DNA from 4 places in the Thioalkalivibrio versutus genome. Region 2 is predicted to be linked to each of the others. Evidence: predicted binding sites of a transcription regulator. Region 2 holds the regulator's gene; each other region holds the start of a gene.
The links. The regulator sigma-54, encoded in region 2, starts transcription at its own class of promoters, with help from an activator protein. The targets are predictions, from matches to a motif close to TGGCANGNTNCNTGCTT.
Positions count from the first base shown of each region.

Region 1: flgB (flagellar basal body rod protein FlgB) is a predicted target of sigma-54. The motif match lies at 3,044-3,060, and genes of this name have one in related genera.
Region 3: TVD_RS03405 (CmpA/NrtA family ABC transporter substrate-binding protein) is a predicted target of sigma-54. The motif match lies at 4,064-4,080, and genes of this name have one in related genera.
Region 4: TVD_RS06280 (flagellar basal body-associated FliL family protein) is a predicted target of sigma-54. The motif match lies at 2,210-2,226, and genes of this name have one in related genera.

Region 1 covers NZ_CP011367.1:1,702,128-1,709,770, reverse strand. The annotation lists gene flgA (flagellar basal body P-ring formation chaperone FlgA) at 1-443, opposite strand, end outside; gene TVD_RS07920 (chemotaxis protein CheV) at 966-1,904, shown strand; gene TVD_RS07915 (CheR family methyltransferase) at 2,109-2,924, shown strand; gene flgB (flagellar basal body rod protein FlgB) at 3,141-3,548, shown strand; gene flgC (flagellar basal body rod protein FlgC) at 3,576-3,995, shown strand; gene TVD_RS07900 (flagellar hook assembly protein FlgD) at 4,006-4,680, shown strand; gene flgE (flagellar hook protein FlgE) at 4,718-5,962, shown strand; gene flgF (flagellar basal-body rod protein FlgF) at 5,995-6,735, shown strand; gene flgG (flagellar basal-body rod protein FlgG) at 6,781-7,569, shown strand; gene flgH (flagellar basal body L-ring protein FlgH) at 7,574-7,643, shown strand, end outside.
Region 2 covers NZ_CP011367.1:394,996-402,638, forward strand. The annotation lists gene TVD_RS01845 (PfkB family carbohydrate kinase) at 58-948, shown strand; gene TVD_RS01850 (HPr family phosphocarrier protein) at 1,000-1,269, opposite strand; gene TVD_RS01855 (PTS sugar transporter subunit IIA) at 1,241-1,666, opposite strand; gene rapZ (RNase adapter RapZ) at 1,718-2,590, opposite strand; gene hprK (HPr(Ser) kinase/phosphatase) at 2,598-3,629, opposite strand; gene TVD_RS01870 (PTS sugar transporter subunit IIA) at 3,678-4,145, opposite strand; gene hpf (ribosome hibernation-promoting factor, HPF/YfiA family) at 4,149-4,487, opposite strand; gene TVD_RS01880 (RNA polymerase factor sigma-54) at 4,504-5,988, opposite strand; gene lptB (LPS export ABC transporter ATP-binding protein) at 6,077-6,847, opposite strand; gene lptA (lipopolysaccharide transport periplasmic protein LptA) at 6,844-7,383, opposite strand; gene lptC (LPS export ABC transporter periplasmic protein LptC) at 7,364-7,643, opposite strand, start outside.
Region 3 covers NZ_CP011367.1:710,414-718,056, reverse strand. The annotation lists gene nirB (nitrite reductase large subunit NirB) at 1-766, opposite strand, end outside; gene TVD_RS03415 (ABC transporter ATP-binding protein) at 766-1,566, opposite strand; gene ntrB (nitrate ABC transporter permease) at 1,592-2,530, opposite strand; gene TVD_RS03405 (CmpA/NrtA family ABC transporter substrate-binding protein) at 2,580-3,884, opposite strand; gene TVD_RS03400 (nitrate regulatory protein) at 4,349-5,674, opposite strand; gene TVD_RS03395 (DsrE family protein) at 5,801-6,157, opposite strand; gene TVD_RS03390 (hypothetical protein) at 6,249-6,491, opposite strand; gene TVD_RS03385 (TMEM165/GDT1 family protein) at 6,659-7,216, shown strand; gene TVD_RS03380 (TVP38/TMEM64 family protein) at 7,151-7,643, opposite strand, start outside.
Region 4 covers NZ_CP011367.1:1,356,380-1,364,022, reverse strand. The annotation lists gene fliO (flagellar biosynthetic protein FliO) at 1-56, opposite strand, end outside; gene fliN (flagellar motor switch protein FliN) at 59-667, opposite strand; gene fliM (flagellar motor switch protein FliM) at 678-1,652, opposite strand; gene TVD_RS06280 (flagellar basal body-associated FliL family protein) at 1,663-2,160, opposite strand; gene TVD_RS06275 (flagellar hook-length control protein FliK) at 2,471-3,556, opposite strand; gene fliJ (flagellar export protein FliJ) at 3,622-4,068, opposite strand; gene TVD_RS06265 (FliI/YscN family ATPase) at 4,065-5,444, opposite strand; gene TVD_RS06260 (FliH/SctL family protein) at 5,441-6,163, opposite strand; gene fliG (flagellar motor switch protein FliG) at 6,160-7,170, opposite strand; gene fliF (flagellar basal-body MS-ring/collar protein FliF) at 7,160-7,643, opposite strand, start outside.

The sequences.
Region 1 (7,643 bases), 1.3 Mb from region 2:
CGCCGGGTCTGTTGGCCGATCAGGGCATTCTTTTCCTCATGATAACTGCCGGCATGGCGCGAGGTCTCGATTCGCTGGAAACGCAGGTCGCCCGCCGAGAGGGTGTGCTGGCGCGGCAGGGTGCGGTTCGCAACCAGCACTTCGGCGTAACGTTCGACCGTCGCCGGCACGTATAACTGCCAGGTCACCGGGCCGGCACACTGGATATGGACAGCGGTGTTGCCGTCACGCCGCCCGCCGGGTGGGAAACGCGCTTCCAGGCCGTCCGTGCAGGGGACGAGGCGCAGACGCTTGTCGAGCTGACCAATCTCGATGGAAACATCCTTCTCGGTATCGGTAACGCCCAGTTCCTGAATCAGGAACTGCTCGGCGGCGAGACGGATGTCGTCAACCGGGTGGACTTCGGCCCGGGCGCTGGTAGACAGCAGTACCAGGGTGAACAAGAGGGTGACTCCGGCAAGGAGACGCGGAATGGCTCGCACGTTTGCGCTCGAGTCGATCACGCTCGCTGGCGAGGCACCGGAGGGCCCGCCTTTTCCTGGAACGAATGAGGCCCCAACGCGAATGAGCGAACGGATCAGCGTCTTCCTGGCAGCGGAAGAAAATTCTGAAATGGGTCGGCGCTGGTTCATGTCGCGGTCCTGTTTGGTCCTGTCCTGCGCAGCCAGTTCGGTGCGGGCGTCGGACTGTGCGCGAATGGCTCGGATTTGGCGGATCTTGCGTCGATGTCGAGCGAGTCGCGAGCGGTTTCAGTACGCAAAAACATGCAGATGTCGTGCCAATGAATGGGCATCCCGCGCCACGCGCACATTCAAGGCCCGTCGCGGGCGGCCGTTATGGCCATGAGGCGGCGTCAGAAGGCGCATGCACGCAAATGCAAATGACAGGCCGGGGTTGCGCGGTGCACACTTGGCCTTTGAGGCCTGTCCGGTGCTAAGAGCAATCGGGGCAAGGAGAGCGGCACGATGAGTCAATTCATTGACGATGTGAATCAGCGAACCCAGTTGGTGGGGCAGAACCGCATGGAGCTTCTGCTGTTCCATCTGGGCGGGTCGCAGACCTTCGGGATCAATGTCTTCAAGGTCCGCGAGGTGATTCCGTCGCCGCCGCTGCGTCAGATTCCCGGCTCCATGAGCGTGGTACGCGGGGTGGCGACGTTGCGTGGCGGTACCGTGCCAATCATTGACCTGGCGCGAGCGATGGGCCTGCGTGGCGCCGTCGGGGCGGTCGACAACGGGGAGCAGAAGGTGGTGGTCACCGAGTTCAATCGTTCGGTGCAGGGCTTCTGGGTGTCGGCCGTGGACCGTATCGTCAACGTGAACTGGCAGGACGTGAAGTCGCCCCCGCGCGGAACCGGGCGCGAATCCTTCCTGGTGGCCGTCACGGAGATCGACAACAAGCTGGTCGAGATTATCGATGTCGAACGGGTGCTCTCCATCGTGAACCCGCTGCCCAGCGAGATATCGCCATCCATCCGCGAGAATGCCCGCGAGGCCAGCGGGCGCAAGGTTGTGATCGTCGATGACTCGGTGGTGGCGCGCAAGCAGATCGAGGGGGCGATCAAGGGGCTCGGTTTCGAATACGATGTCTTCAAGGATGGCCAGGAGGCACTGGACTTCCTTGAGCAGAAGGCCGCGGAAGGGCCGGTAGGCGACCAGGTCGAACTGGTGATCTCGGATATCGAGATGCCACGCATGGACGGCTACACCCTGACCGCGCGCATCCGGGACAATCCCGCGCTGCAGAATTTGCGGGTGCTGCTGCACTCCTCACTGAGTGGGGAATTCAACACGGATATGGTCAAGCGCGCCGGGGCCGATGCCTTTTTGTCCAAGTTCAATCCCGACGAGCTGGCGAATGCGGTGCTGGACCAGACCGGGCGCCCGGATCAGCAGGCCGAATGACCGGTCGGGCGGAACCGCGTTGCCGCTCGGCAAGCCCGGAGCGGCGACGGGTGGCCGCCACTCGGGCTGTATGGTGCCATGCGCGCGACGCCGTATACTCGACCCGATCTTCGGGATCACCCCGGTTTTCCGGCCAAGAGGCCCCGGCCAAGGATTCGTCATCAGGATGCCTAATCACGATGGACAGCGCTCAGGGATGACTTGGTGATCGATTCCCGCGACTACGAGGAGTTCTCCCGCTTCCTGCAGGACTGCTGCGGTCTGGTGCTGGGCGACAGCCGCCAGTACCTGGTTTCCAGTCGTCTGTCGCGGCTGCTCGACGAGTTCGACTTCAAGAGCGTCCCGGAACTGCTGCATGCCATGCGGCAGGCCCCGAATCCGCGCCTGCGCACCCGCGTGATCGATGCGATGACGACCAACGAGACGTCCTGGTTCCGCGATGGCTTTCCGTTCGAGATCCTGCGCCACGTGCTGTTGCCGGAACTGGCCGCGAAGGGAGGCAGCATCAAGGTCTGGTCCGCGGGCTGCTCCAGTGGGCAGGAGGCCTATACGATCTCGATGGTGGTCTCGGAATGGGAGGAGTCGCGGCCGGCCCGGAAGGTACCGGTTTCCATTCTGGGCACGGACCTGTCAGAGAAGATCCTGGACGATGCGCGGCGGGCCGTGTACGACGGCCTGAGCATCGTGCGCGGGCTCAGCGAGAGCCGGCGCGCGCGCTTCTTCGAGACCGTCGCGGATGGCCACAAGGTGATCCCGGATGTGCAGCGTCGCTGTCGCTTTCAGAAGCTCAACCTGATCGACAGCTATGCGGCGCTGGGCAAGTTCGACCTGGTGTTCTGCCGCAACGTGCTGATCTATTTTTCGGGCGACACCAAGCGACAGGTTCTTGACGCTATCGCCCGGCAGATGAATCCGGGCGGGTATCTGTTTCTTGGCGCTTCCGAGACCGCAGGGCCCTATACCCAGGCTTTCGAGACCGTACGAACCGAGTACGGCTCGGTACTTCGTCTGAAGTCCTGACGTAATCCAGCCCCGGGGCTGATTCCCGGGAACGCCCGTGCAATGCGGGCGGCGAGTCGTTCCATCCCTTCCCCTGGCTGCACGCTGTGCCTGCGCCCCTAAGGCACGCCGCTCGAGAATGGCATAACGATTGCTTCAGTTCCCCTGCGAAGGGTCGCAATCGGTGCGCCCCGTTCTCCAAGCGAGGGTCCGCCACGGGCGGACAGGACGGAAGCGATGAGTCTCTCTCTCGACAAGGCGATGGGTATTTCTCCGCAGGCGGTGAATGTGCGGGCGCAGCGCATGGAGCTGTTGGCCTCCAACATCGCCAACGCGGATACCCCGAACTACAAGGCGCGGGATATCGATTTTCGTGCGGTGCTCGAATCCGCGGCCGGCGGCGGCAATAGCTTGCCCATGGCGCGCAGCCAGGCGGCGCATCTCGACCCCAACGCCGGCGTGATGAACGGGCAGGTCGAGGCCCTTTACCGCGTCCCCTCGCAGGCGTCGCTGGATGGCAACACGGTGGACCCGCAGATGGAGCGGGCCGCCTTTGCCGAGAACGCCGTTCAATACCAGAGCAGCCTGGAATTCCTCAATCGCCGGGTCTCCGGCATCCGCGAAGCCCTGCGGGGCGACCGCTAACGCGGACCTGATCGGGAGATCGATGTCGTGAGCAACCTTTTCAGCCTGTTCAATACCTCCGCCTCGGCGCTGTCGGCGCAGTCGGTGCGCCTGAACACCGTGGCCTCGAACCTGGCCAACGCGAACACCGCCGCGACCAACCCCGACGAGGCCTATCGCGCCAAGCAGGTGCTGTTCCAGAGCGTGATGAACCAGGCCAACCCGAACGGTTCGTCGACGGCCGTTCGGGTGGCCGGCGTGACCGAGTCGCAGGCGGCGCCGCATGCGCATTACGAACCCCATCACCCGCAGGCCAACGAGGAGGGCTACATCTTCCGTCCGGCCATCAGCGTGGTGGAGGAGATGGCCAACATGATGTCCGCCTCGCGCAATTACGAAGCCAACGTGGAGGTGATGGAGACCTCGCGTCAGCTGCTCCAGCGCACATTGCAGATCGGTCAAGGCTAGGGAGCCATCGATGACACAGATATCCCCCGAATTGCTGGATCGCCTGGGCCTCTCGCGCCCCGAGCAGAAACAGGACAAGGACATGGACCGCCTGGGCCAGTCCGACTTCCTCAAGCTGATGACGACCCAGCTGGAGAATCAGGACCCGATGGAACCGATGGACAACGGCGACTTCCTGGGCCAGATGGCGCAGTTTTCGACCGTGACCGGCATCGAGGAGCTGTCCAAGTCCTTCCAGCAGCTGGCGCAGTCGCTGGGGCAGAACCAGACGCTGCAGGCCGCCTCACTGGTAGGCAAGGACGTGCTGGTTCCCGTCGAATTCGGCGAGCTGGGTCCGGACGGCATGGTCAAGGGTGCGGTGGACCTGGATCGCTCCACGGAGGAGCTGCAGATCGACGTGTACAGCCCGAACGGCGAGCGCATCCGCCGCATGAACCTTGGGGCCGCCGGCAGCGGACTGCAGGAGTTCAGCTGGAACGGCATGCGCGACGACGGGACCTTCGCACCCCCGGGCGTCTACGAGTTCAAGGCCACGGCCCGCTCCGGGACTCAGTCCGAGGCCGTGGATACCTTCCTGGATGCCCGTGTGGAGAGCGTCGCGGTGGGCAACGATTCCGGGCTGGCACTGACCGTGCAAGGCCTGGGCGAGATCAGCTTTTCGGATGTACGGCGGATTGGCGGCTAACGCCCCGCAACAAGAACCCTGACGGAGGAAACACCCCATGCCCTTCAATATCGGATTGAGCGGACTGAACGCGGCCCAGGCCGACCTGCAGACCACCGGCAACAACGTCTCCAACTCGGGGACCACTGGCTTCAAGCGCTCGCGGGCGGAATTCGGTGACGTGTTTGCCCAGAGCTTCGGTGGCATTAGCCAGACGGCCATCGGCTCCGGCACACGCCTGCAGGCGGTGACCCAGCAGTTCTCGCAGGGCCGGACCGAGTTCACCGAGAACGGCCTGGACCTGGCCATCAACGGCGAGGGCTTCTTCGTCCTGAACGACCAGGGCAGCACGGTGTACAGCCGGGCGGGAGCCTTCCAGGTCGATCGCGACGGCTACCTGGTGAACAACCAGGGGCTACGTCTGCGTGGCTATGACGAGGCTGGTGGGACCAATCTCGGAGATCTGCGTCTGCAAACCGATACGGCCGCTCCCCAGGCCACCTCAAACCTTGAGGCACTGATTAACTTGCGTTCGGATGCGGCGACATTGAGTGACGATCCGGACGATTTCGTTCTCGATGACCCGGAGACCTACAACTTCTCCACCTCGCTCACCATGTATGACTCCCTAGGTATTGCGCGGGACGCCAACCTCTACTTCGTGAAGACTGCCCAGAACGAGTGGAATGCCCATGTTGCGGTGCGGCGAGACGATGGAAACTTGGAGGAGCTCGCTAACTATGGGGGTGGTGATTCAGGGCCGTTGGGTCTGGAGTTCGATGTCAATGGCCAGCTGGTGGGTGTAGATCCGCCCGCGGAAGGCCTCACCGTCCCGGGCGGTAGCTTGGACGGCGCGGATGACTTGGTCTTCGATATCAACTTCGACGGGACCACGCAGTTCGGTGGTGATTTCTCGGTGAACGACCTGAATCAGGACGGTTTCGCCTCCGGCCAGCTGACCGGCATCGATATCGACCAGACCGGTGTAGTGTTCGCGCGCTTCACCAATGGTCAGTCCTCGGTTCTCGGCCAGCTGGCGCTGGCGAATTTCCCCAACCCGCAGGGTCTGGAACAGCTAGGTGACAACAACTGGGCCGAAACCTTCGCGGCGGGTGACGTGCGACTGGATCGTCCAGGGTCGAGCAACCTAGGTTCCGTACAGGCCGGTGCACTTGAGGCCTCCAACGTGGATATCGCGCAGGAGCTGGTGAATCTGATCACTGCGCAGCGCAACTTCCAGGCGAATGCGCAGACCATCTCGACGGCCGATCAGGTCACCCAGACGATCATCAACATCCGTTAAGTCGCGGATGAGACGCTGAAGAGGGCTTGAGCATGGATCGATTTCTGTACATCGCGATGTCCGGTGCGAAGGAGACGATGCACGCACAGGCCATCAATAACCACAACCTGGCCAACGCCAATACCGACGGCTTCCGCCAGGCCCTGGCTACGGCGGACACCTTGCCGGTGCGCGGGCCGGGCCATGCCTCGCGTGATTACACCCAGATCGGCAACGATGCGGTGGATTTCAGCAAGGGCAAGATGCAGAGCACCGGGCGCGATATGGACATCGCCATCGAGGGCGAAGGCTTTATCGCGGTCCAGGGCCCGGACGGGGAGGAAGGCTACACCCGCGCCGGCTCGCTGCATGTGGATGCCTTTGGGCTGCTGCGCACCGCGCAGGGTCACCAGGTACTGGGGGATGGCGGCCCGATTGCCATCCCGCCGGCGGAGCAGATCGAGATCGGCACCGACGGCACCATCAGCGTGCGCCCCCTGGGAGTGGGCCCGGAGGCCCTGGCGGCGGTGGAACGCATCCGCCTGGTCAACCCGGACACCGACGAGCTCCAGCGTGGGGATGATGGCCTGTTCCGCCTGGCGGAAGGGGGCGAGGCGCCGGCGGATGCCGAGGTGCGCGTGGTCTCCGGGATGCTGGAGGGCAGCAACGTGAACACGGTGGAGGCGCTGACCCGGATGATCGAGTTGTCCCGCCACTTCGAGATGCAAGTGAAGATGATGGACAGCGCCAACACGCTGGAACAAAGCAGCAACCGCCTGCTGGGCCTCGGGTAATTTCCCGGGACTCGCGCGGCACTTGAGAGAAAACAGGAGAACACCATGAACCAGGCACTGTGGATCGCCAAGACCGGCCTCGACGCGCAGCACACGCGCATGTCGACGGTCTCGAACAACCTGGCCAACGTGAACACCACCGGCTTCAAGAAGGACCGGGCGGTGTTCGAGGATCTGATCTATCAGACCGTGCGCCAGCCAGGCGCCCAGGCCACTCAGGATCAGCAGCTGCCCTCGGGCCTGCAGATCGGTACCGGGGTGCGCGCCGTCTCCACCGAGAAGATGTTCCAGCAGGGCAACCTGCAGCAGACGGACAATTCGCTGGACATGGCCATCGAGGGCCGCGGGTTCTTCCAGATCCTGCTGCCGGACGGAAATGTGGGTTACACCCGGGACGGCAGCTTCCAGTTGAATTCGGATGGCCAGGTCGTGATGTCCAATGGCTACCCGCTGCAGCCGGGTCTGTTTGTGCCGGAGGACACCCAGTCCCTCTCGATCGGCAAGGACGGCACGGTGACCGCGCAGATCCCGGGGCAGGCCGCACCGGTGGAGCTGGGCAATATCCAGCTGGCGGACTTCGTGAACCCGGCCGGTCTGCAGGCGGTGGGTGAGAACCTGTTCCGCGAGTCTGCGGCCTCGGGCGTGGCGCAGCAGTCCCTGCCGGGCCTGAACGGCACCGGCACCGTGGTGCAGGGCTCGCTGGAGACCTCGAACGTGAACATTGCCGAGGAGCTGGTGAACATGATCGAGACCCAGCGCGCCTACGAGGTCAACTCCAAGGCGATCTCCGCGGCCGACCAGTCGCTGCAGTTCGTTAACCAGACGATCGGGTGATCTGATGACGCGCCTCGGAACCGTTCTCCGCCTGGCCCTGGCCGTGACCGCCGCATTGTTGCTGTCCGCCTGCG
Region 2 (7,643 bases):
AGATGACGTAATGGGCGCGACCCGCCAGAATGGCGCTCATTCATCACGGGAGCCCGTATGGCACGTATCCTCGCGACTGGCATTGTCACGCTCGACCACACCCTCGATGTTGCAGCCTTCCCGGCCGAGGACGACGAGGTCCGGGCGCTCGCCAGCACCACCCAGCCCGGAGGCAACGCGACCAACACCGCAACGATCCTGGCGCAGTTCGGCCACCGCCCGGGCCTGGCCGCGGTCATCGCCGAGGGTGCGGCCGGGGATGCCCTGAGCGCGTCCCTGGAGGGCCACGGACTGGATGTTCGTCACTGCGTACGCCGGCCCGGAGCGACGCCGACCTCCCATATTCTTCGTTCCAGGGAGACGGGCAGTCGCACCATCGTTCATCACCGCGACCTGCCCGAACTCGGGGTGGAGGATCTCGCGGGCGTACCCTGGCCGGAATATGACTGGCTGCACTTCGAGGGGCGTAACCCGGAGGCCCTTGCGTCCATCCTGCGCGCGGTGCGCGAGAGCATCTTTGACCAGCCGGTGTCGCTGGAGCTGGAGAAGCCCCGGCCAGGGCTCGACGCATGCCTGGACTATGCCGATGTCCTGATGCTCTCGCGCGACTGGGCCGCGAGCGTGGCGGGCACTCCCGAGGCTGCGCTGCAGCAGCTTTCCGAGCGCTTTCCTGATCGCATCCTGACCGTGACCGCCGGGGGCGAAGGGGCCTGGATGGCCGTGCGGGGCGCGATCCACCATTGTGAAGCGACGCCCGGACTGCGGGTGGTCGACAGCGTGGGGGCAGGGGATACCTTCAATGCCGGGTTGATCCACGCGCTGGTCTCCGGGGAGCCCCCGGAGCAGGCTTTGACGGCCGCTGTGCGCCTGGCGGAGCGCAAGCTCGAGCAGGTCGGCCTGGACGGGCTGGGTAACGCGGCCTCCGACCCGGGAGCGTGGCCCGGATAGCCCCCGCAGGGGGGTGGTGGTTGTTGACCGGTGCGGGCGGGACTCGGAGGTTCAGGCCTCTTCGCCGAAACGATCGGCCACCAACTCTGCGAGTGCATCCAGCGCCTCCGGCGCATCCTTGCCTTCGGCCTCGATGGTGATCTTGCTGCCCTGGGCGGCGGCCAGCATCATCACGCCCATGATGCTCTTGCCATTCACCTCCTGCTGGTTGCGGGAGACGGAGACGTCCGCGGCGAACTTGCTGGCCAGGCTGACGAACTTGGCCGCGGCGCGCGCGTGCATCCCCAGGCGATTAACGATGGGGACTACGCGCTGCGGCATCGCTGCACTCCTGATCGCAGAGGAGAATCCCGTCATGGCCGCCCGAAAGGGCCTTGTTGACCAGTTCGGTCAGGGGGAGGTGTTGATAGTTGAGCACGCGGATGAGCATCGGCAGGTTGGCGCCGGCGATCACGCGGGCATTTGCACCCCGGGCGACACGAATCGCCACGTTGGAAGGCGTGGAGCCAAACATGTCGGTTAGAACGAGCACCCCCGAGCCGCTGTCGAGGGTCGCCAGGCGCTCGCGGGCGCGGGCCAGGACCTCGTCGGGGTCGTCGTTCTGGGACATCGCCATGGACTCGCAGTCCTCGGGCAGGCCCCCGAGCATGCTCTGCGCGGTCTGCAGCAGGGTATCGCCCAGGTTTTGATGCGTGATCAGAATGAGACCAACGCCCATGGATCTGCTCCGATTGCGGGTTCCAGAAGGCCCTCGTCCCGCGTCCAGTGGTTACTGTTTCCCCAGCTCGCGGTGACGGGTGCTAACAGTAACATGTTCCCGATCCCGCCACGCCTCCGCAAGCCGCTCCACCAGATACACCGAGCGATGTTGCCCGCCGGTACAACCGATGGAGACGGTTACGTAGCTGCGGTGATCGTCCAGCAGGCGCGGCAGCCACTGCGACAGGAAGCCCTGGATGCTGTCGAACATGGCCGCGACCTCCGCGTGCCGCTCAAGGAACTCGCACACGGGCGGGTCGCGACCGGTCAGGGCGGCCAGATCGCTTTCGTAGTGCGGATTGGGCAAGCAGCGCACGTCGAACACGAAGTCGGAATCCAGCGGTGCGCCGTGTTTGAAGCCGAAGGACTGGAACTGCAGGGATAGCTCGTGTTCTCCGCGCTCGCCGATGCGGTCGCGCAGGGTGCGGGCCAGATCGTGCATCGACAGGCGCGAGGTGTCGACCGTCAGATCGGCCTCCGCCGCTACATGGCCCAGCCACTCGCGTTCGCGGTCGATGGCCTCGACCAGTGGCACGCCGTCGCGCGCCAGCGGGTGGCGTCGGCGGGTCAGATGGTAGCGCCGCAGCAGCACCTCGCTGGCCGCCTGCAGAAACAGGACCTCCACCTGCACCCCGTCCGCCCGTAGTTGCGCCAGGAGAACGGAGAACCCTTCCAGGGCCTCCAGGCCGCTGCGCACATCCACGCCCACGGCCAGATGGCGGTCGGTCTCGGTGTCGTAGTGGCCCTGCCGGACCTGATCGATCAGGTCCGGCAGCAGCGGCAGCGGGAGGTTGTCGACGCAGAAGTAGCCGGCATCCTCCAGGGTGTGCAGGGCCACGGTCTTGCCGGACCCGGACAGGCCACTGACGATTAGCAGGCGCATGGCCGATTCAGCCCTCCGGGTCCGGGTTGGGGACCGTAGTGGCGGGCACCGCGCGATGGTAGGGCGGCTCCTCCGTCTCGCCGCTCATCTGGCGGCGCTGGCGTGCGCGCAGGTCGTCGCCAGCGATATAGCCCTGCATGTGCAGCATGTGGTTGCGCACGGCCGCCTCGATCATCACTGCGATGTTGCGCCCCGGCGCGATCGGCAGGCTGATCAAGGGGACGCGCAGGCCGAGGATATCGATCTCGCCGCGGCGCCCGTTCAGCCGGTCATCGGGGACCGGCGAGGGTTCGCCATGATCACGCAGGTCGATGATCAGGCGCAGGTACTTGCCGCCCTTGATCGCGGAATCGCCGTACATGGCGCGGATGTTAAGCACCCCAAGACCGCGCACCTCGAGCAGGTCCTGGAGCAGAGCCGGACAGTGGCCGCGCACGATGTCGGGCGCAATGCGCGCGAATTCGGGCGCATCGTCGGCGATCAGGCGATGCCCGCGCGAGATCAGTTCCAGTGCGACCTCGCTCTTGCCGACGCTGGAGGCGCCGCTGATCAGCACCCCGATCCCGAGGATCTCCATGAACACGCCGTGGCGTACCTCGAAATGGGCCAGGCGCTGCTGCAGGAAATAGCGCAGCAGCGAGATAATCTCGTGGCTGCTGGTGCTGGAGCACAGGATCAGCGGCAGCGCCTCCTGCGGGGCGTCGGGCATCTCCGAGAACGGACAGGTGTCCTCGGCGAAGATCACCGCGGTGGTCCCGGTGCGGGCCATCTCCAGGATCAGGTCGTTGCACTGGGTGGCGCTGAGGCTGGAGATGTAGCGGGCCTCGAAGTCGCCGATGATCTGGATGCGGTTGGGCCGGATCAGGTTGAGATGGCCGGCCAGCGGCAGGTCGTCCCCGTCGTCGCCGACCAGCTTGCGGTCGGGTGCTGCATGTTCGCCGTGTACGAAGCGAAGATCCAGGCGGTTTCCCATGGCCTGGATCAGGCTCTCCACGTTGATGTCGCGGGCGATCCCGCCTTCTCCCAGCGCCTCGTTCATGGCAGACGCTGCGCGTCGGAATCGCGGCTGGAGGCGGGTTCCACGGGCTTAGTCCTCGCTGAAGCGGCGCACGAGTTCCTGTTCCAGGGCCGCCGCGTCCCCGGCCCGGCGCAGCGCCCCGATGGTGTCTGGCTGCGACAGGCCGCGGGCGAGCTGGGCCAGCAGGTCGAGGTGGTCGCCGGTGGCGGCCTCCGGGACCAGCAGTGCGATCAGGATATCGACCGGCTCGTGATCCATGGCGTCGAAGTCGACGCCCTTTTCCAGGCGCAGCACGGCCACGCGCGGCGCCTCGAGATCGGCCAGGCGGCCGTGGGGAATCGCAACCCCATGGCCGAGACCGGTGGATCCGAGTTTTTCGCGCGCGGACAGGGCCTCGAAGATCGCGTTGCTCCCCGGTCCCGTGCCGTCACCTCCGCCGGCGAGGAGGTCCGCCAGGGCCTCCAGTGCCCGTTTCTGGCTGGAGCACTCGGGTTGCAGGCCAATGCGCTCGGAGGTGATCAACTCGGCAATCGTCATGGATCAGGAGGCCTGCTCGCGGTTGCGCTGGGCACCTTCGGCGCGGTGGTGGTCCTTGACCTTTTCCTTGTGCTTGATCAGCTGACGGTCGACTTTGTCGATCAGCGCGTCGATCGCGGCATACATGTCCTCGTGAGAGGCCTCGGCGTGGATGTGATTGCCGCTGACCTGGAGATTGGCTTCGGCCTGGTTGTGCTGATTCCGGGTCTTCTCGTGGGTCAGCACGACGTGGACGTCGATGACCTTGTCGAAGTGGCGCTCCAGCTTCGCGAACTTCTCGTTGACGTAGTCGCGCAGGGCGTCGGTGATGTCCACGTGGTGGCCGGTCAGGTTGATCTGCATGGTCAGGACTCCTTGGTTACTTGCTGCCGGTGGGCATCGAGGCCATCTGCCGGCGTTCGCTGGATGAAGGGATGTGCATCGCCTCGCGGTACTTGGCCACGGTGCGGCGCGCTACGTTGATGCCCCGGTCCGACAGGACCTGGGCGAGCCGGGCATCGCTGAGCGGCTTGTTCGGGGGTTCGTCGCCAATCAATTCGCGAATCATGGCACGGATGGCGGTGGCGGAACACTCGCCGCCATCGTTCGTGCCGACATGGCTGGAGAAGAAATACTTGAACTCGAAGACCCCGCGCGGGGTGTGCATGTATTTCTGCGTGGTAACCCGCGAGATGGTCGATTCGTGCATCTCCAGGGTCTCGGCAATGTCGCGCAGGATCAATGGCTGCATCGCGACGTCGCCATGCTCGAGAAAGCCCTGCTGGCGGTGGACGATCGCCTCGGCGACCCGCAGCAGGGTGTCGTTGCGGCTGTGCAGGCTCTTCAGGAACCAGCGTGCCTCCTGCAGCTGATCGCGCATAAAGGCGCTGTCGCGGGCATCCGAGACCTGGCGCACCATGCCGGCGTAGAGGTCGTTGATGCGGATACGCGGTGCGATCTCCGGATTCAGCTCCACGCGCCAGCCCTCGGCGCTATGGCGCACGTAGACATCCGGGACCACGTATTCCGAGGTGGCGGAGCTGATCTGTGCGCCGGGGCGCGGGTTCAGGGTGCGGATCAGGTCCAGTGCGCGGGCCAGTTCGTCCGGGTCGCGTACGCCGGACTGGCGCTGCAGGGCCTTGTAGTCGCGCTTGCCCAGGCTGTCCATGCCGTGTTCCAGGATCGCCCGTGCGGCCTCGCGGGCCGGGGCATCCGGGGCCAGTTCGCGTAGCTGGATCTCCAGGCACTCCCGCAGGTTGCGCGCGCCGACCCCCAGCGGGTCGCACTGCTGAATCCAGTGGAGCACTGCCTCGACTTCGTCGACGCCGACGGTTTCATCCTCGCCTCGGCTGATGGTCTCGGCCAGGGTTTCCAGGTCACCCTCGAGATAGCCGTCGGGGCTGATGGCGTCGATCAGGGCCGCCCCGATGCGCTGGTCGCGCGGTGTCAGATGGCTCAGATGCAGCTGCCACAGCAGGTGATCCTGCAGGCCCTCACCGTCGTCGTCGCTGGTGTTTTCCAGCGGGTCGCGGTCATCCACGCCCTTGTTGGGCGTCGGGGCCGGCTCGTAGATGTCGTCCCAGCGGCTGTCGGTCGTCAGTTCCTCGGGGATCACGTCGTCGCTGGTAGTGGTGGCCTCCATGCGATCGCCTTCCACCAGCTCGCCGTCCTGGTTCAGGCGCTCGGTGTCGGCCTCGGCATCTTCGTCCTCGACCTGTTCGAGCATGGGGTTGCTCTCCAGCGCCTGCTGGATCTCCACCTGGAGCTCGAGCGTGGACAGCTGCAACAGGCGGATCGCCTGCTGCAGTTGCGGGGTCATGGTCAGCGTCTGACCCAGCTGCAGATTCAGGCCGGGTTTCAGCATCGGGTATGCGGGGCGAGGGTGGGCATTGATGGAATCTTAAAGCCTGCCTTGTGGTTTGTGCACCGACCGGGCCGCATATGGGGCGCTTTCACAGGCGGAAGTTCTCGCCGAGATAGACCCGGCGCACCTGGGGATCGGCCAGCAGCTCGTCCGGTGTCCCGGCGGCCAGCAGGCGGCCTTCGCTTAGAATATAGGCCCTGTGGCAGATGCCGAGGGTCTCGCGCACGTTGTGATCGGAGATCAGTACGCCGATGCCGCGCTGGGCGAGATGCCGAATCACGTCCTGGATGTCGCCGACCGAGATCGGATCCACCCCCGCGAAGGGCTCGTCCAGACAGATGAAGCGCGGATCCCCGGCGAGGGCGCGGGCGATCTCGGCCCGGCGACGCTCCCCACCGGACAGCGCGATGCCCGGGCTGTGGCGCACGGTCTCGAGCTGGAACTCCTCGATCAGCGCATCGCCAATGCGCCGGCGCTCGTGGCGATCGAGTCCGGGGCGCAGCTCGAGCACGGCCTGGAGGTTGTCCCACACGCTCAGGCGGCGAAAGATCGAGGCCTCCTGCGGCAGGTAGCCGAGGCCGGCGCGCGCGCGCACGTGGATGGGGGCGCGGGTGATGTCGCGCTCGCCCAGGGTGATGCGCCCGGCATTGGGGCGGATCAGCCCGACCAGGCTGTAGAAGCAGGTGGTCTTGCCGGCCCCGTTCGGGCCCAGCAGGCCGACCACCTCGCCGGGCGCGAGGTCGACGTCCACCTGGTCCAGCACCGTGCGCTGGCCGTAGCGCTTGGTCAGCTCGCGTCCGATCAGGCGGTCGTTGGTTTGTGCCGGTGTGGCGGATGGGCTGGGGGCGGTGGCGTTCATTCGTCGTCGCGCGGCTGGATGGTGATGCGCACGCGCTCGCTGTCGCCTTCGCCGCGTTCGGCCTCGATCACGTCGGTCGTCAGGTCGTAGGTGATGCGCTTGCCGCGCGCCTCCTCGCTGGTGGTGATCACATGGGCCTGGTCGGTGAGGATCATGCGGTCTTCGTTCAGCAGGTAGTCGATGCGCAGGGCGGTGGCAATGCGCATCTCTCCGGTTTCCGGATCGGGTGATTCCAGGCGTGCCGGCTCGCCGTGGGCCTCCATTTCGTAGGGGCGGCGATCGCGGGTGCGCACGTAGACCTTGTCGGCCTCCAGGGTCATGTCGCCGCGGATCACGATCACGTCGCCGGTGTAGGTCCCCAGCCCCTGGCGTTCGTCCATCTCCGCGCGGTCGGCAGTGATCTCCACCGGCAGCGCCGGGCCCGAGCCCTGCTGGGCGAACGCGGGCGTGGCCAGGAGCACGAGCAGCAGGAGCGCCGCCACGCGGGCACCCGGTTGGCCCGGACGGTGGCGAAGGCTATGGGGATTCGGGGTCATGCGCGGGATCCTCCTCGCTCGTCTCGCTGTAGAGCGAGTACACGTCATGGAACAACTCTATGGTATCCCCTCGCGAGTCCACGCGCAGACCGGTGCCGCGCTGGAACAGGCCCGGCTGGTTCAGGGTGGAAAGGGCATCCGAAGTGGCGACCATGGTGTCGGTGGCGACGCGAACATCCCGCGAATCGATGAGGGTCTCCACGCGTTCGCCGCGGGGCGGCTGTACGCCGTGGGTGGGGCCCACCAGGTCCAGGGTCGCG
Region 3 (7,643 bases), 320 kb from region 2:
CGGCGGACTCGGCCAGCGCGGTATTCGGGCGGATGCCGACCGCCATCACCACCAGATCGGTGTCGACCTCGCTGCCATCGGCAAAGCGCACGCCGGTGACCCGCTCGTCCCCGAGGATCGCCTGGGTCTGGTGCGCCATGCGAAAGTCCATGCCGCGCTCCTCCAGCGAGGCGCGCAGCATGCCGGACGCCGCGGGATCCAGCTGGCGCTCCATCAGGTGATCCATCAGATGCACCACGGTCACGTCCATGCCCTGGCGCATCAGGCCGTTCGCGGCCTCCAGCCCCAGCAGGCCACCGCCGATGACCACCGCGCGCTTGTGTTCACGGCTGGAGGCCAGCATCGCGTCGACATCGTGGATGTCGCGAAAGCCCACCACGCCGTCGAGATCGACACCCGGAATCGGGATCATCACCGGATCCGAGCCGGTCGCCAGCAACAGCCGGTCATACGGCGCCTCGGTGCCGTCCTCGGCGATCACCCGGCGACCGACACGGTCGATCCGCTCGATGCGCTTGCCCTTGTGCAGGGTGATCCCGCGCTCGGCATACCAGGCATCGTCGTTCAGCATGATCTCGTCGACGGTCTTCTCCGAGGCCAGCACCGGCGAGAGCATGATGCGGTTGTAGTTGCCCCAGGGTTCGGCGCCGAACACGGTGATGTCGTACATGTCGGGCTTGAGTTTCAGCAGCTCCTCGACCGTGCGCATCCCGGCCATGCCATTGCCGATCAGGACCAGCCGCGGCTTGTCGTTTGACGTGTTCATTACGCAGCCTCCGCTTCCGGGTTCTTGTGACGCTCGTGGAGGAAGCGCAGGACCTCGGCCCGGTAGTGGTTGTATTGCGGGTTGTCGGCCATCGCCAGACGCTCGCGCGGCTTGGGCAGGTCAATCTCCAGGATCTCGCCGATGGTCGCGGCCGGGCCGTTGGTCATCATCACGATGCGGTCGGACAGCAGCACGGCCTCGTCCACGTCGTGGGTGACCATCAGCACGGTGTTGCCCAGATCCGACTGGATGCGCATCACCTCATCCTGCAGGTGCGCCCGGGTCAGCGCGTCCAGCGCACCGAACGGCTCGTCCATCAGCAGTACCTTCGGCTCCATCGCCAGTGCCCGGGCGATGCCGACACGCTGCTTCATGCCTCCGGAGATTTCGTCCGGGCGCTTGTCGAGTGCGTGGCCCATGCCGACCATCTCCAGCGTCTGCAGGATCCACTCGCGACGCTCGGCCGCCGACTTGGTGCCCTTGAAGGTCTTGTCCACCGCCAGGGCGACGTTGTCGCGCACCGTCAGCCAGGGCAGCAGCGAGTGGTTCTGGAACACCACGCTGCGATCCGGTCCCGGCTTGCTCACTTCCTTGCCGTCCAGGATCACCGCGCCGGTGCTGGTCTCCAGCAACCCGGCGACGATGTTGAGCACCGTCGACTTGCCGCAGCCGGAGTGGCCGATGATGGAGATGAACTCGCCGCGGTCCACGTGCAGGTCGACGTCGCGCAGCACCTCGGTAGCCGAAGGCCCTTCACCAAAGGTCTTGTGGACATGTTCGATGGAGAGATAGCTGGTCATGATGTTTCTCCTGTAAGGGGCCGGCTCAGCCGGCCTGCGTGCCACGGGTAACCCAGTTGCCGACGATGGCAACCAGACGGTCGAGGAAGAACCCGACCAGGCCGACGTAGACGAGCGCGAGCACGATGTCGCTGAGCATGGAGGCGTTCCAGGCATCCCAGATAAAGAAACCGATACCAACACCACCGATCAGCATCTCGGCGGCCACGATCGCCAGCCAGGCGAGACCGATCCCGATGCGCAAACCGGAAAAGACATACGGCGCGGCGGCCGGGAGCATGATCTTGGTGAAGTACTCGAAGCCGTTCAGGCGCAGCACGCGGGCCACGTTCACGTAGTCCTGCGAGATATTCCGGATGCCGACGGAGGTGTTGATGATGATCGGCCAGATCGCGGTGATGAAGATCACGAAGATCGCCGACGGATTGCTGGCCTGGAACGCAGCCAGCGAGATCGGCAGCCAGGCCAGCGGCGGCACGGTACGCAGGACCTGGAACAGCGGGTCGAGTCCGCGCATCGCCCAGGTGGACTGACCCACCAGCACGCCCAGGCCAATGCCGGCGACCACCGCCAGCGCATAGCCATAGGCCACGCGCTCGAGGCTGGCCAGCAACTGCCAGGCCATGCCGACGTCGTTGCCGCCGTAGTCATAGAAGGGATTGACGATCAGTTCCCAGGTGTCGGTAATCACCTGGCTCGGGGCGGGCAACACGGCTCCCGGGGAGGACGCCATCATCTCCCAGATAAGCAAAAAAAGCGCCGTGACGACCACCGGCGGCACCACGACCGCGGCAGTATTGCGCAGGCGCCGGGCCCAGGCCCCGGGATCTGCCCCGGGGCGCGGCTGGGGCCTGGCCGCAATGGTGGTGGCCTTCCGGGCCACGGGCCGGGTGGGCGATGCCTCGACCACCGGGCGCTCGCGCCCGGAGCCGAAGGTCATGGTGCGGTCGAGAATGGCACTCATGGCGGAATCCTCTTGAATCGTTTTTTTCGGGTGTCGTCGGGCCGCCGCGTCAGGACGCGATCGCCTTGATGTCCAGGCTGTCGAGATAGGCCTGCGGGTTCTCGGGATCGAAGACCTTGCCGTCAAAGAAGGCCTCCTTGCCGCGCGAGGTGGACTCGGGGATGTCGGCGGAGTCAATACCGAGCTCGGCGGCCGCCTCGCGCCAGATGTCCTCGCGGTTGACCTCGTCCACCAGCGCCGGCATGTCCAGATCCGGCGGCAGATAACCCCAGCGGATGTCCTCGGTGAGGAACCACAGGTCGTGGCTCTTGAACGGATAGGAGGCGTGATCCTTCCAGTAGCGCATCTGGTCCGGGTGGTCCTCGACCACGCGGCCGGTGCCGTAGTCGAAGTTCCCCTGCATGCGGTCGATGATGTCGCCGTACGGGGCGTGGATGTAGCGCCGGCGCGAGCAGATCTCGGCGACCTCCTCCTTGTTCGCCGGGTCCTCGCAGTACATCTGCGCCTCCATCACCGCCATGGTCAGGGCGCGCGCCGCGTTCGGATGAGCCTCCACCCAGTCGGCACGCATGCCCAGCGCCTTCTCCGGGTGGTTGTGCCACAGTTCGCCGGTGGTGTTGGCGGTGTAGCCGATGCCCTGATTGATCAACTGCATGTTCCACGGCTCGCAGACACAAAAGGTGTCCATGGACCCGACGCGCATGTTGGCAACCATCTGCGCCGGCGGGACCACGATGGTGGCGATGTCGCGGTCCGGATCGATCCCGCCGGCGGCCATCCAGTAGCGGATCCACAGATCATGGGTCCCGCCCGGGAAGGTCATCGCCGCACGAATGTCGTCACCGCCGGCGGCCTTCTCGGCCAGGGCGCCCTTGAACTCCGTGGTGTCGGTGCCGACCTTCAGGTCCGCGTACTCGTCCCCGACCGAGATGCACTGCCCGGCCAGGTTCAGTCGCGCGAGGATCGTCATCGGCGTGCCCCGGCGATGGATCAGGTAGGGCATTGGCGTGAGGATGTGCGAGCCATCGATTCCGCCGCGTTGCGACCCCAGATCCAGGTTGTCGCGCACCGTGCCCCAGGAGGACTGCTTCAGCACCTGCACATCGGGCATGCCGTGAGCGGCGAAAAAGCCCTTCTCCAACGCAATGAACAGCGGTGCGGCATCCGTCAGGGCGATGAAGCCGAGCTTCGCCTCGGTGGTCTCCGGCTTGCCATTGCCGGCCTTCGCATAGCCCCAGGGCGCCGCGCCCGAAAGGCCCATTGCCGTGGCGCCGATTCCGGCGGCCATGCCGCCCAGGAAACGCCGGCGCGACAGGCCGGAGGTGTTCTTCGTGTCGTTCGTTTGATCGGTCATTACGGGTTCACTCCCCTTGTCAGCAAACACATCCCAAAAACGAAAAAAGGCGTCGCATCAGCCCGGCCGCTTGTGCAGCCGGGTGATGGACGCCTTTGTCCAGTCTCACGGGAGCCCCGGTCATCGGGTCTCCCTGTTGTCAGGCGACGAACCGCCGTTGGCTCGTCTTGCCCATACTCCTGCAGGAGGTGTGCCAATTAGCCGTTGCTAGGCGACCCTGCGGGAAACAATCGCCACGTGGCGCGGAAAAATCGGATGGTTTCGAACACCGGGTCGAACGCTTGCGGGAAGCCCGAAGTCCGGAAGCCGATCCCTAAGGCACCAGCCTGGGGCGCACTTGCGGTGCAGTTGACCTGCAATAGTGCGCTGCCAGAGGGCGACCTAACCCGCCGTAGGAGCCGCCTTGGCGGCGAAGCCCCTGCCCGCGCCGGACTTTGGCAGGGGCTTCGCCGCCAAGGCGGCTCCTACAGGCCCTTCCCCAGCAGGTCAGACATGGCGACGGTCGCCTCGGCCACCTCGGCCAGACGCCGGTTCTGGTTCATCGCAGTCTGGCGCAGGAGCTTGTAGGCCTGGTCCTCCGTCAGGCCGCGATGCTGGATCAGCAGGGCTTTGGCTCGCTCAATCGTCTTGCGCTCGGCCAAGGCCTGGCGCGCCGCCTGCAGTTCGTCCTCCACCGACTGCAGACGACTGGCCTGGCGTTGCACCAGGTCCATCACCGAATGTCCGACGATCGGCACATTGAGCGGGTTATCGCCGCCCACGCCGTCGGAATCCAGCCCCTCGGGCGCACCGAAGAACACCGCATACGGCACGCTGTCGCGCAACTCCGACTCGGCCAATTGCGCGATACGGTCACGCACCGCACCCAGGTCCGCGCGATCCGCCACGATGCGCGCGGAGCAGCACTCGTTCAGGTGCATCTCCAGCCGATCCTCGATCTCCTTCATCGCGTCGATACGCGCAGTCGTGCAGGCAAACCACGCCTCGGCCCGGGCCGGGGCCGGCTGGCCATCGGCCTGGGTGCAGGCCTGACGGCGCAGGCGCTCGACCTCGGCGGCGAAGCTCGCGCCCTGTAATTGACGCCAGGCGCCGCAGGCCGATTCCGGGGCAAACTCCGAGAAGATGCGAAACGAACGTTCCTGGGCATCGATACGGTGTAACAGGGCCTGGCGCAGCTCGCCGTCAAACACGCCCTGGCCAAAGCCCGCAGCACCGATCGCGCGTTCCTGACCCGCAAGCTCCTTGCCCTGCATGAAGTTCAAAAGAGCGACCAACGCACCGGAGACCTCCGGGTCAGTAGCCGAATCCGCTGCCTCGAATACCACGGCCAGGAGCGACCGGATCAGTTCGCTGAATCCGCGCATCGCCTCCATCGGCGAAAGCGTGCGCTCGTTGACCTCCTCGCGCAGGCTGGGCAGCCCGGACAGCCCGTGCAGGGCCAGTGCCATGCGCCCCAGCAACCGGCTGCGCGCGTGGGCACAGGCCCCCGGCTGTAACCAGCCATCAAGGTGTTCGCGAAAGGCCGCCGCCGTGGTGTCGGATTCGGTTCGATACTGCCCCAGCTCCTCGGCATAACGCTGGCCAGCCGAGCCGATCCAGAGGCTGGAAGCGCCGCGTTCACGCTGCAGTTGATGCACCAGGGCACGGATGCACCCGACCAGTTGCACGGCCTCCAGCAGGCGCTCCAGGCTCACTACCTCGCATTTGCGCGAGGCGACCAGGAAGTCGCCAATGGCCTCTTCATACGAAACGCTCGGGGACAGGGTATTCGGGGGGAGATTCTGACTCATGCTCATGATCCGCGGATGCCTCGCGGAACAAACAAGCATGCAATGTGCCAGTTCGGGGCACTGGCAGGGGCGGGAGATCAGAACGAGCGGGGGATCACACCCCCGCCCGCGAGCAACGATGAACGATTAGAAGCTCATCGAGCGGTCGAAGTCGGCGACGGCCTGGACGTACTGGCCCATGCCGGCCATCTCGGCGTTCGGCAGGAAGTTGTGTTCGCCGACGTCGCGGCCCTTGGCGCAGGCCTCGCAGGCCCAGAACGGGACGCCTTCACTGACCAGTGAATCGACGATGTCCTTCATTGCCGGCATGTTGTGGCCGACGATCTTGTCGTAGACATTGCGGTTGGCGATGTTCACGGCCTCGCCCTGCAGCCAGACGGTCACGTCATGGCCCTGCTGCTTGGCCACGTTGGCGGCAATCATGCCGAGCGTCGCACGGGTGGGGTCGTCGGTACCGGCGGTGACAGCAACAATAAAGCGCATGGAGTTCTCCTGAGTGCTTGAAACGTGCTGCAACCGTAGCGGCAGGCACGCCCGGCGTCGATTTCCCACAAGCTGCGGAGAAACACTCGGATCAGGGCCTGCCCCTAACCGTAACGCTGGTCCGGTAGAGCTTGAAGGCCATCAACAGCCAGGGGATGGCGTGCATGACCAGGTCGAGGATGTCCCACAACCGGGTCAGCTCGCCGGCGAGCAGCCAGCGCAGCTTCTCCGCGACATGCGGCTCGGGGATCCAGGGGGCCAGGCCCAGCGTGGCCACCAACAGGGCAAACAGCCACAGCGGTGCGCGATCTACCCAACGTACGAAGGCTTTCATCGCGCGCATCCTACCCAAGGCCCGCGCACGGCGCAGCCCGTTCTTGCCGGTAACGGGGCCGCCTTCTACACTTTTGCCTGCTTCAGGGGGGCGCGACGCGGCAGGCCCGGGAACCCCCTGGCCTCACCACCGCGGTCCGCAGTAGCCGCCCGGTCCGGAAGACCATCATGGAAGCCCTGCTCGTCTCCACCGTCATCGTCGCCATCGCCGAGATGGGCGACAAGACCCAACTCCTCGCGCTGCTCCTGATCTGCCGCTACCAGCAGACCTGGCCCATCATCTGGGGCATCGTGGTGGCGACCCTGGCCAATCACTTCCTCGCCGCGCTGGCCGGCGTCTGGATCGGCGCCAGCGTGCCGGACGAGTGGCTGCGCTGGGGGCTGGGGCTCGGGTTCATCGTCATGGCCGCCTGGGTGCTGGTGCCGGATAGCGAGGACGAGCTGCCCGCCCCCTCGAAACACGGCGTGTTCTGGACCACCACGGTGCTGTTCTTCCTGGTCGAGATGGGCGACAAGACGCAGGTGGCTACCGCCGCGCTGGCCGCGACCTTCGACAACCTGATCCTGGTCGTGATCGGCTCGACCATCGGTATGGTCCTGGCCAATGCCCCGGTCGTATGGCTGGGCCAGCGTTTCGCCTGTCACCTGCCGCTGCGGCTGCTACGCGCGCTCGCGGCGCTGCTGTTCTTCGCCCTGGGCCTCGGGGTACTGCTGGCCTGGGTCTGAGTCCGAGTGCAGCATCTTCTGTCCCAGCCAGATGCGCCGCACCAGGCGCGGCAGCAACAGCAGCAATGCCAGCACCGCGAGCAGCGCCAGACCCAGTTGCACCCCGCTGTCGGCACCACTGGCCACCTCGCGGGTGGCATGCCCCAGCCAGGCATAGGCGAACAGGCCCGGGATCAGCGCCACCACCGTCGTCAGTGCAAACACGGGCAGCGGCAGGCGCACCAGTCCCAGGGCATAGTTGGTGGGCGCAAACGGAAACACCGGTACCAGCCGGGTCAGGGCCACCACGCGCCAGCCCTCGGCCTCCACATCCTCGCGCAGCCGGGTACTGCGCGGCCCCATGCGCGGAACCAGCCAGGGCTGCAGCCAGGTACGGGCCAGCATGAAGGCGATGACCGCCGCCACGGTGGCCGCCAGCAGACTCAGG
Region 4 (7,643 bases), 960 kb from region 2:
GTCCCCGTGACGGCCGCCAGGACGAGGGCCGAACTGCGCGTATTACGTGGATTCATGGCTATTTGAGCTTGCGGATGCGCTCACTGGGGCTGATCACATCGGTCAGCCGGATCCCGAACTTCTCGTTGACAACCACGACCTCGCCATGCGCGATCAGCGTGCCATTCACCAGCACGTCCAGCGGCTCCCCCGCCAGACGGTCCAGTTCCACCACCGAGCCCTGGTTCAGCTGCAGCAGGTTGCGGATCGGGATGCGCGTGCGGCCGATCTCCATGGCGATCGTCACTGGAACGTCCAGCACCATCTCCAGATTCATCTCCTCGCCGTCGCCCTGCACCACCCCCGATAGTTGTTCGGGCTGCAGGGCCTCCGCGGACGAATCGGGCTGGTGCTTGCGCTCCTTTTTCTCGGACTTCGGCGTCGGCTTCGCGGCGGTCGCGTCATCACCTCCCCCCGCAGCAGCCCCGCCTTGCGCGGCGTTCAGCAACTCATCGGGATCAGCCGCGTCTTCGCCGTCGTCATCCTTCTGCTCGGCCAGGGCTGCCGCCCACTCATCCGCCAGCGCCTGGTCATCGCTGCCGCCTTCGGTGTCGGCCATGGTTTCAGCGCCCGCGGTATCTTCATCCACGGCCGGGGTGTCCTGTTTGGGATCGTCGGTGTCAGCCATGCTGCGCCCTCTATCGTTTGATAATGCGTTCCGAAACCTGGATCGCATTCATGCCATTGGATACGCCGAACTTCCCGCGGAACATCGGGATGTCTTCGACCTGCAAGGTGATCTTCTCGGGGAGGTCCACCGGGATGATGTCGCCCGGCTGGATATCCAGCAGCTCGCGCACGGTGACCTCGGTCTCCGCCAGCATGGAGCTGATCTCGACCTCAGCGGTCTGGATCTCCTCCTGCAGCGCGTGCATCCAGCGCTGGTCCACATCGGAGCGATCCGACTGGATGCCGGTATCCAGCTGTTCGCGGATCGGCTCGATCATCGAGTACGGCAGGGTCACGTGCAGATTGCCGCCGCCCCCGTCGAGCTCGATGTGGAACTCGCTGATAACCACGATTTCGGTCGGCGAGACGATGTTCGCGAACTGTGGGTTGACCTCGGAGTTCAGGAACTCGAACTTGAGCTCCATCACCGGCTGCCAGGCCTTCTGCATATCCTCGAAGGCCCCCTCCAGCACGCCGTGGACGACCTTCATCTCCATCGGGGTGAAGTCTCGTCCCTCGATGCGGGTGTAGTAGCGTCCGTCGCCACCGAAAAAGTTGTCGACCAGGATGAACACCAGCTTGGGATCGAACACGAACAAGCCGGTGCCATGCAGCGGATGCGCCCGCACCAGATTGAGGCTGGTGGGGACAAACAGCGAGTGCATGTACTCGGAGAACTTGGTGATACGGGTGCCGACCACCGAGATCTCGGCCGAGCGGCGCAGTACATTGAACAGACGGACCCGGAGCTGACGCGCAAAGCGCTCGTTGATCATCTCCAGCGTGGGCATGCGCCCACGGACGATGCGATCCTGCGTGGCAAAGTTGAATTCCCGCGCCTCACCGTCACTCGGATACGGGTCTTCGGTCTCGACGTCGCCCTCGTCCACACCATGCAGGAGGGCATCGATCTCGTCCTGGCTGAGGATATCCGTCTGCGCCATAACGGGGCTCCTACTGCATCACCAGTTCGTTGAACAACACGGCCTCGACCGCGTCCGGCGCATCCCGCGAGCGCAGAATCTCGCGGATTGCTTCCTTCAGCTCCTCCGCCAGCGATTCCTTGCCATCACGCGTATTCAGATCCTCGTAACGCTGTTCCGCCAGGATGCCCAGGATGTCGTTGCGGATCGCCGGCATATGCCGCTCGAACGCCTCGATCACCGGCGCCTCGTGGGTCACCAGGCTCACCTCGGCACGCAGATACCGGATGCGGCCCGGCGCTTCGATGTTGACAGTCATCGGCTCCAGGCTGGTGTAGAAGCGCTCGGGCGGGCCTTCCTCGACCTGTTCGGCGTCATCGTCGCCCGCAACCAGGAAGAACCAGGCCGCAGCGGCACCACCACCCACCAGCAGGATCACGATCAGCAACAGCAGAATCAGCTTGCCCATGCCGCCCTTCTTGGGGGCGCCGCCTTCGTCGTCGTCCAGATTGACTTCTTTATCCGCCATGTCGCACTCGCTGTCCGGTAAACCGAGGATTTGCTCTCGGCAAAGACCTTAGCAAGGCGGATGCCAGCATTGGCTTTCTATCGCATTATCCGATAGTTAGAAGCCAATACTGGAGGGGGCGGAAGGACACTTCGGGGAAAGGCACGGCCGATAACGTCAAGAATCGGCCGCCCTCCGCGTAGGAAAGACGGATTCTTGGCGGCACTCATGGAAGATCGCTACGACAGAGAAAGGGGCCCGATGGGGCAGGTCACGGATACCGCCGGCCGCCCATCGGATAGCGCAAGACCAAGCCCGCGCCGGGCTCGACTCAGGCAAACAGATCCAGGCGCCGGTTCAGCATCGAGAGCGTGCTGCCCCCATTCTCGTGGTCTTCGGTCTCGTCCAGCTCCGAAGCAGTCCCGGCGGCGGCCTGGCGCTCATCCTGCTCGGCCTGCTCCTCGGCCGCCTGGTCGGAGACGGTCGCGTCCTCGAGCATCAGCCCGCTCTCGGCGAGGCTGTCGCGCAAGCGCGGCATGGCCGCCTCCAGCACCTCGCGGGTCACCGGATTGGCACTGATGAACTGGATGCTTGTGCGGTCACCCTCGACCAGCACCCGAATATCCAGACTGCCCAGCTGTGGGGGATGCAGCTTGAGCTCGGTTCGTCCACCCTGTGCCTGGGCGAGCATGCGCACCTGATCGGCCAGCTCGCGGGCCCCGTTGGGCTGCTGCAGGAGCCGGGTCAGGTCCAGTCGCGGCAACGCGCGTGCAGCGTCCGCCCCCTCGACCTGGCCACCGGCGAGAGCCGGCAAGACGCCCCCCAGGGGATCGGTACGCCCCCGACGCGACTCGTCCCCGCCCTGGGTCATCCACTGGGCGAGGACATCGAGCACACCGTCCCGCGACAGCCCGCCCTGCGCGCCCAGCAGTTCGGGCTTCAATGCGGCCAGGCCATCGCGCCCGCCCGCCGCCTGGCTGGCCTCGACAAACAGGCGCATGACGGCTGCAGGCAGGGGCTTGACCGGCAACGCCTGGCCCTCGGCACCCCCGCGGCCAGAGACGCCCGCCTCCCCACGGGCGGCGTCCATGCGCCCCGGTTCGTGCACTCCCGCCATCAGGCTGGCGACCGGCAAGCCCTTGCCACCCGCCTCGTCGCCCGCGGCGAAACCCTGCCCGTCGAGTAGATCCTGCAGCCGCGCCAGCATGGCTTCCAGATCGAGCCCTTCCAGCTCGTCCCCGGGCACGCCCAGGTTCGCCAGCAAGGCCTCCATCTGCGGCTCCAGAACCGCGAGGAACCCCTCGCCGTCCTTCCCTTTCAGCCCCTTCAGGCCGTCCAGGTCCTGCAGCGCTGCCTCGCCGCCCAGCAACTGCAGCAGCGGCAGCATGCCCTGACCGGTGTTCTGTGTCGCGATCATCTCCGAATCCTCGGTGTGCCGGGCGAATCCCCGGGCCCTTGCCCTAATCGATAGTCACGGTCCATTCAAGAACCTTGCCAACGCGACGCTTCCTCGCGCGCATGAGCCTGCCGCGTGGCCCACATATCCTGTTCGGTTTGCTGGCGCCGGGCGCCGTGTTGCGCCGTCTCGGCCTTCCGGCGTTGCAGCAGCTTTTCCAGCGACAGGCTGTTGCGGTGGCGCTCCAGCCACTCCTGGCGCGCGGTCTCCACCTGCGACTCCGCCGCCTGAATGCGCAGGTCCTGTTGCTCCAGCGCCGAGCGCAACTGGTCGCGCATGCCCGCCAACCACTTGAGGGCGTTGGCGTCATCCGGCAGGGTCGCCTGCAGATACTCGCGCTGATAGGTTTCCAGGCGCTCGCGCTGACCGGCAATGCCATCCAGTTGCTGCAGACGTTCACCCAGCTGGCGGGTGGCCTCGCTCTCCTCGATCCGGCGCAGGCGCAACAGTCGTTCCAGGCGCTTCGGGTTCATGCCGCCCCGCCAACCAGCGCCAGCAGGTCATCCCGCGCCCGGTCAAAGCCGACGGCCTCGTCGCGACCCTGCGCCAAATACGCCTCGAGGCGCTCGTGCATCGCCACTGCCTCGTCCAGATGCGGATCGGCACCCTTGCGATAGGCCCCGACCGCGATCAGATCGCGGTTTTGCATATAGGTGGCGGAGAGGCCGCGGAAGCGTCGCGCCGCCCGCTCGTGTTCCGGCGAGATCAGCGACGACATCACGCGCGAGACCGATGCACCGACGTCGATCGCCGGGTAGCGCCCGGTCTCTGCCACCTCGCGCGACAGCACGACATGGCCGTCCAGGATCGCGCGCGCGGCGTCCACGATCGGATCGTTCTGGTCATCGCCCTCGGCGAGCACGGTATAGAAGGCGGTAATCGAGCCACCCCCTACGTCGCCGTTGCCAGCGCGCTCCACCAGTTGCGGCAGGCGCGCAAATACCGATGCCGCATATCCCTTGGAGGCCGGCGGCTCGCCGATCGCCATCGCGATCTCGCGGGCGCCCTGGGCAAAGCGGGTCAGGGAGTCCATCAGCAACAGCACGTGCAGCCCCTGGTCGCGGAAATGCTCCGCCACCGCAGTGGCCACCCAGGCCCCGTGCTGACGCAGCAGCGGCGACTGGTCGGCCGGCACCGCGACCACTACCGTGCGCGTGCGCGATTCCTCGTCGAGAATCTCGTGGATGAACTCGTTCACTTCCCGACCGCGCTCGCCGATCAGTCCGACCACGATCACGTCCGCCGTCGTGTTGCGCGTCATCATCCCCAGCAGCACACTCTTGCCGACCCCGGATCCGGCGAACAGACCGAGGCGCTGGCCACGACCCACCGACAGCAGACCATTGATTGCCCGGATCCCCACATCCAGCGGCTCACGGACCGGTGCGCGTTGCAGGGGGTTGATCGGCCGCCCGGCCAACAGCCCAAAATCATGGGTACGGATCGGGCCTTTTCCGTCCAGCGGCTGCCCGTTGGCATCGATCACGCGGCCCAGCAACCCCTCACCGACCGGAATCTGACGCTGGTTGTCCAGCGGTTCGATGCGCGCGCCGGGGGTCAGGCCCGCCGCGATCTCCTCGGGCATCAGGAACGTGCGTTCATTCTGGAAACCGACGACCTCGGCCGGCACCGTGTCTCCGTTCTCGCCGTGGATCAGCGCGCGCCCCCCAATCGGCAAGCGCAGGCCTTCCGCCTCCAGCGTCAGGCCGGTCAGGCGCGACAGGTGACCCTCCGACTGCGGCGGGTTGACCCGCTCTACCCGCCCGCGCGACTGCTGCAGACGATCCAGCAAGCCGCTATTCAGCCGTTCCCGGCCCTTGCGGCGCACCTCGTCAATCGGGGTACTCATGAATCCTCCGGGGCCGCGCTGTCCACGGAAGTGGCGGACTGGTGATCTTCCTCGTCGGGTGCGCTGTCCATCTCCGGATACTCGCCATCCCAGAGGGCTTCCACCGCGTGCTGCAGACGCCGCTCGAGACTTGCGTCGACGCTCGCCGCGCCCGATTCGAGGCGACAACCGCCGCGCGCCAGGCCCGCGTCCGGGACCCAGGTGATGCGCGCATCCGCCCGCTCACCATAGGCCTCCACCAGCGCCTGGTCCTCCGGGTTCAAGTGCACCCGAACCTCCTGGTTGCGCCCGGGAAGCTGGGCCAATGCCCCCTCCAGGACCGTCCGGATCTGCTCCGGTCGCGTCTCCAACTCGCTCTGGACGACCTTGCGTGCAAGCGCCGTCACCAGCGCCAGCAACTCCGGCTCCAGGGCATCCGCGGCATCCGCCAGGGGATCAGCAAGGCCGCCGGCCACGGATTCCAGCATGGCGACCGTCTCGCGCAGTTTCTTGTCCTCGCGCGCCCGGGTGGCCTTCTCGGCCTCTTTCTTGCCAAGCTCATGCCCCTCGGCATAACCGCCCTCGAACCCGTTCTTGCGGGCTTCGTCCTCGATCTCCTCGATCTCGGCGGCCGTCGGCAGGCGACGCGGGGGATGGACCCCATTGTCACCAATCTCCGGCGGCTCCCAGAGCGATGCCGCCGCGTCGGTGTAAAGCCTGGCCGCCGGGCCATCGGTCACAACATCGCCTCGCTACCACCGCCACCCAGGACGATATCGCCGTTCTCCGCGAGCCGGCGGGCCACGGACAGGATCTCCTTCTGCGCACCCTCGACCTCGCTGACCCGGACCGGGCCCTTGGCCTCGAGGTCCTCGCGCAGCATCTCGGCCGCGCGCTTGGACATGTTGCGGAAGATCTTGTCCTTCATGTCGTCGTCGGCACCCTTCATCGCAAGCACCAGCGATTCCGTCTGGATCTCGCGCATCAGCGTCTGGATACCGCGGTCGTCGATCTCCACCAGGTTCTCGAACACGAACATCTCTTCCTCGATCCGCGAACCCAGATCGGAATCGGACTCCTTGATCGTATCCATGATCTCCGCCTCCCGTGAGCCCTCCATCAAGTTCATGATGTTGGCCGCCGAACGCACGCCACCCAGCATCGACGTCTTGCTCGCGGCATTGCCGGAAAGCTGACGGTCGAGGATCTCGTCCAGCTCCTGCAGGGCCTGGGGCTGGACGCCATCCATGGTCGCAATGCGCATCACGATGTCGGACTGCACCCGCGCGGGCAGGTACTGCAGGGTGTCCGACGCCTGGTCGGAGTCGAGGTGGGAAAGCACAATCGCCACGATCTGCGGGTGCTCGTTGCGCAGCATGTCGGCGATCGCCCGCGGGTCCAGCCACTTGAGGGCCTCGATCCCCTTGGAATTGCGTCCGAGCAGGATGCGGTCGATCAGGCCCGAGGCCTTGTCACCCAGCGCGCTCTCCATGACGCTGCGCACGTACTCGTCGGCACCCACCCCCAGCGCCGTCTGTTCCTGCACGTGAGTGGAGAACTCGTGCAGCGCCGCGTTCACGTCACTGCGCGAAATGCGGTCCATGGAGGCCATCGCGGTGCCAATCTTCTGCACCTCCTTGGGCCCCATGTGGCGCATGACCTCGGCCGCCGCGTCCTCGCCGAGGCTCATCATGAACACGGCGGCGCGCTCGGCACCTTCCTGTTTGGCGTTCTTGTCAGCGGCCATCGTCACCCAACCACGTCTTCATCACCTGTGCCACGCGCTTGGGGTCCTCGCGGACCATCTCGCGCACCGCCTCCAGATCCATCTCCTGCTGGTCCGGCCCCTTTGGGCCAGTCAGCGCAGCCACGGCCGAACCCTCGCCCTGGCCCATCGCCATGCCCGTCTCGCTGCCGGCTGACTCGTCGGTCAGCGCCTCGCGATCTTCCTCGCGCCGCGGCGGCGGAGCCGGCCGCTTCATCAGATGTTTCATCGCCGGACGCACCACCGTCAACAGGATAATCAGAGCCAGCAGCAATGCCGCCACGATCTTGACCACCTCGAGGAACCAGGGTTGTTCCCAGAACGCGATTTCGTCCGCCGCCACCGCCTCGATGGGCGCCTCGAACGGGGCGGTCACTACATTGATCGTATCCCCCCGTTCGGCATTGAATCCTACCGCCTCGCGCACCAGCGCCTCGATGCGTTGCAGTTCCTCC